DNA from 2 places in the Turicibacter sp. H121 genome. Region 1 is predicted to be linked to the other one. Evidence: riboswitches for the same ligand, from Rfam matches in the RefSeq annotation. Region 1 holds a riboswitch; the other holds the start of a gene.
The links. A riboswitch is a leader RNA that binds a small molecule or an ion and turns the genes downstream of it on or off. The one in region 1 is predicted to bind lysine.
Positions count from the first base shown of each region.

Region 1 (2,212 bases):
AACATCATAAACACCCTCTTACTCTCCTGTTGGCGCTGTTTCGCGTGCAGCATTCATCCATTCCTGACGTGTCGCTTCAGAAATTTGATCTAAAGCAGCTTGTACGTTATTAAAGAAATCTGATCCGCGGCTTCCTTCTTTTAACCCAATTGATACAGATGTATCTACATCAAATCCTTCCCCATCAGCAAAATGAATAATTGTTAAACTTGGATTCGCTTGGACAACTCCTTCGGCAACTGGTAATTCAGCTGTGATTCCATCAGACTCTCCTGCTAATAATGTTTGAACTAATTCAGGATAGCTTGAACGTGGCGTTAAATGATTAACATCTTTGATTTGATCAATGATTTCATCATAATTTGTATTCATTTGTCCGATGACATTAGCTCCACTAAAGTCATTAATTGAAGTGGCATCCACATAGTTTCCATCTTTTTTAACTATCATGACCATTTCAGATTCAAAGTATGGTGTTGTAAAGTCAATTCCTTGTTCACGCTCTTCATTCGCTGTCATCCCTGCAATAATGGCATGAATTTCCCCTGATTGAAGTGCTGGCTGTAATCCATCCCAATCTAATTTTTTAACGACTAATTCTTTCCCCAGCGTATCTGCAATTTGTGAGGCCACTCGTATATCATAACCATCACATAATCCCGCTCCACCAATTGAAACAGCTGTTTCCGTTTCCTTATCTGTTTGCCAGTTAAATGGAGCATAATTACACTCCATTCCTACAATAAATTGATCCTCTGAATTTGTTCCGTTTGCTCCACACCCAACTAACAACGAACCTAATGCTAAAACTCCAATAAATTTTTTCATATCAATTTTTCTCCCCTTTTGATTTTCTTCAACAAAAAAAGTCGTGCTATTAAACACGACTTACCTTTTTAAAGTCCGCTTGATTAATAGCTCCTCTTCATTTCTGAAGGAGTGTTACAGGTATTCCCTGCAACCCCAAGCTAGGCATCTGCCAATGCTAGCTTTCGGCGATGATTACCTTTCCTATCTTTCACTGTCTGCCGACTCCAGATAATACTCTGATGCACCGCTACCTCTATACGATTTTTCTTGTCTAAATGTAATATACCACTTTTTAACATAAACCTCAAGTATTTATAGGAAATTTTTGGATTATTTTATAAAGTAACTTCATAATCTGGTACGAAAAAAGACATAGGGTACCCTATGTCTTTAATTATTATTTTAACTCAACCACAGTTGCTCCTGTACCACCTTCACCAGCACCACCGAATCTAAATGAAGCAACATGTTTGTTTTTCTTTAAATATTTATGAACCCCTTGGCGAAGAGCTCCCGTTCCATGACCATGGATGATTGTCACGGTTTGATAGCCGGCTAACAATACTTCATCCATATATTTATCTAAACGTAACATTGCATCCTCGTAGCGTTCACCGCGTAAATCTAATTGAATGCCAACATTTGTGTTACGTTTATGAATCATTTTACCTTTGCCTGAATCTTTTTTCTTCACTGATTTACGTAAATATTCTAAATCGTCTTCTTTAATGTTTACTTTCATCATTCCAAGTTGAACCATCCAGTCACCATTTTTTGTTTTCTCAATGAGTTCTCCTTGACGATTTAATGAAAGTACCATGACTTCATCTCCTGCTTTTAGTGGAGCCTTATTACGTGCTTTACGTTTAAACTGCTCTGCTTGTTTGGCTTCTGATTTTTTAAGCGACGTTAGTTTTTCTGTTAGTTCATGATCTTTAATACTTAAGTCAGCCATTTTCTTTGCTTGACGTAAATCCGCTACAATTTGTTCTGCCTCTTCTTTTGCCTGACGGATATTTTCAAAAGCTTCCTTTTTAATCTCTTCTAAGACACGTTCTCGTTCAGCTTCAAACTTTGCAATCTTACGTTCATAATCAAGACGCATCGCTTCTACTTCTTGATTTTGTTTTTGTAATAATTGAATTTCATGATCTAATTCTAAACCACGATCTTCTAATTTCGTAATTAAATCAGTCATTTCCGTACGTTCTGTTTCAACGTACGCATGAGCTGTTGTTAAAATCGCTTCTTTTAACCCTAAACGTTTTGAAATTTCAAACGCGTTTGAACGACCTGGTACCCCAACTAATAAACGATAGGTTGGCGATAATGTTTCAATATTAAACTCCACTGACGCATTAATGACATCATCATTTTCATACGCATAAGCTTTTAACTCCGG
Region 1 is NZ_CP013476.1:114,145-116,356, forward strand. Features, by position in the region: gene AT726_RS00505 (amino acid ABC transporter permease) at 1-5, opposite strand, end outside; gene AT726_RS00510 (transporter substrate-binding domain-containing protein) at 19-828, opposite strand; lysine riboswitch at 908-1,074, opposite strand; gene AT726_RS00515 (endonuclease MutS2) at 1,208-2,212, opposite strand, start outside.

Region 2 (2,212 bases), 550 kb from region 1:
CGTTAACACCGTCACGACGATTAAGGTCAAGATTGGGACGATTAAATCCCACACTGTTCCTTTTGATGACTCCACGTCGCCTCCGTGAGCGTTTGCCACTTCAGCACTCGTAAGAGAACTATCATTCCCATTGATCGTATCCGTCTCGTATTTTTTCATGAGTCCAAGATTTAAATTGTATTTAATGACAATGAAGACCATGATAACTGAGACAATCACATAGAAATGATAAGGAATCGTCATTAAGAAAGCAGAGAACGTATTGTACGTCGCACCTGTACTTGCAAAAATAACTGCCATCGATCCCATCACTCCAGTCGCCCAACTTGAAATCGGTGAGATCACACAGATTGGTGCTGACGTTGAATCGACAATGTAAGCTAGTCGCGCTCGTGAAATTTTTTGTTGCTGAGCTAACGGTTTTGAGACATTTCCGACAACTAGGGCATTAAAGTAGTCATCAACAAAAATTAAAATTCCTAAAATGGCAGACGTATATTGAACGCCTTCACGCGTTTTAACGCGTTTGATAATCGCTTTTGTAAACGCAGACGCTCCGCCTGATAAGACGATGTAAGCTGTAATGGCCCCAAGTGCAAGTAAGAAGAAAATAATCGACAGGTTCCAATCGTTTAAAAAGCCGATTAATCCATCTTTTTCAAAAATAAGTCCACTAAACGTTGAGACAAGCGTTTCAACCGTTTGAATGAGATTGAAATTGGCTAAAATAAAAGCAGCCGAAATGGCACCAATCCCGAGTGATAATACGACACGGCGCGTAAAAATAACAAGGGCAATCGTAAGTAGTGCCGGAATTAACGCATAAATGGTTCCAATCATATAAATCATCTCCTCAATTGTTAGTGCAATTGAATAAGAAGCTGTTCTTTTGATAAAGAAAAAAGAGCCATGCAGAGTTAAACTCATACATGGCTCTAAAAAGTCTAAGGTTATTAGACGATAGATGACAAGTATTATTTAACTCTCCGATCATTAGTCCTCCACTACAATTGTAGTGACAGTGTTAAATTTATTCAACATAACACCAGCACAAGTTTGGTTGACACAAACAAGACTTCGGCGTGGACACCTTTTAGAATTTGTCATCGACGTCACTCTCGAAATTCCTACTCATTGGACACGCACCTCTAACTCATCAAAGAGAACAAGAGACATATTCAATTAAGCCTATTTTAGCATCTTTTATAAAAAAGTCAAGCATTGGCCACCAAAATAATCAAATCAATATGTGAAAGTTATTATGAAATATAGGGATTTCGATGTAAAATGACAGGGAATGTGGTAAGATAAAGGATAGCTTAACAAAGCATTGGAGGTTTTAATAGATGAATATGTCACCTTTAAAGGTTGGTCAAGAATTTTTAGTGACGATTAAACGCATCGGAATTAACGGTGAGGGAATCGGATATTATAAAAAACAAGCGGTCTTTATTCCAGGAACGTTAGTGGGTGAAGAAGTGGTTGCGACTTGTACGCGTGTGGCAGGTGGTTACGCGGAAGCGGAACTGGTACGTGTGAAACGTAAATCAAAGCACCGTGTGCAACCAGCATGTGAAGTTTATGGACAATGTGGTGGATGTCAATTACAGCATATGTCTTATCAAGAGCAACTTCGTATTAAACGTGACGCGGTTTCACAAGCGATTGAACGTTATACGAATTTAGATCCTGAAGAATGTGATATCCGTCCAACTATCGGAATGAAAGATCCATATAACTACCGCAATCGCGCTCAAATGCCAGTTGGATATGACGAAGATGGGGTTATGGTTGGATTCTATAGCATGAATTCACGTGAATTAGTCAATGTGACAGATTGTGATGTTCAATATGAAGAAATTAACACAGTGATCAATCATGCGGTTGATTTATTAGATGATTACAAAGTGTTCGCTTACGCACCTAAAACGAAAAAAGGAACAGCACGCTACATCGTCGTTCGTCGTGGATTCAAAACAGGTGAGGTTCAGGTGACGTTCGTATTTGCTAATAACGAGTTCAGAAAAATGAATGCTTTAGCGAAAGACTTAATGAAATATTGCCCAGATGTTAAATCGGTCTATTTAAATATTAACAACGAAGATACGCATGAAATCTTCGGAAAAGAAATGAAGCACATCGCTGGAGAAAAATTCATTTCAGATGAATTAGGACGCTTCAAGTTCAACTTATCTCCACGCGCGTTCTATCA
Region 2 is NZ_CP013476.1:663,531-665,742, reverse strand. Features, by position in the region: gene AT726_RS03290 (Na+/H+ antiporter NhaC family protein) at 1-927, opposite strand, end outside; lysine riboswitch at 987-1,159, opposite strand; gene rlmD (23S rRNA (uracil(1939)-C(5))-methyltransferase RlmD) at 1,347-2,212, shown strand, end outside.
Region 2: another riboswitch for lysine. It lies ahead of AT726_RS03290 (Na+/H+ antiporter NhaC family protein); the one in region 1 lies ahead of AT726_RS00510 (transporter substrate-binding domain-containing protein).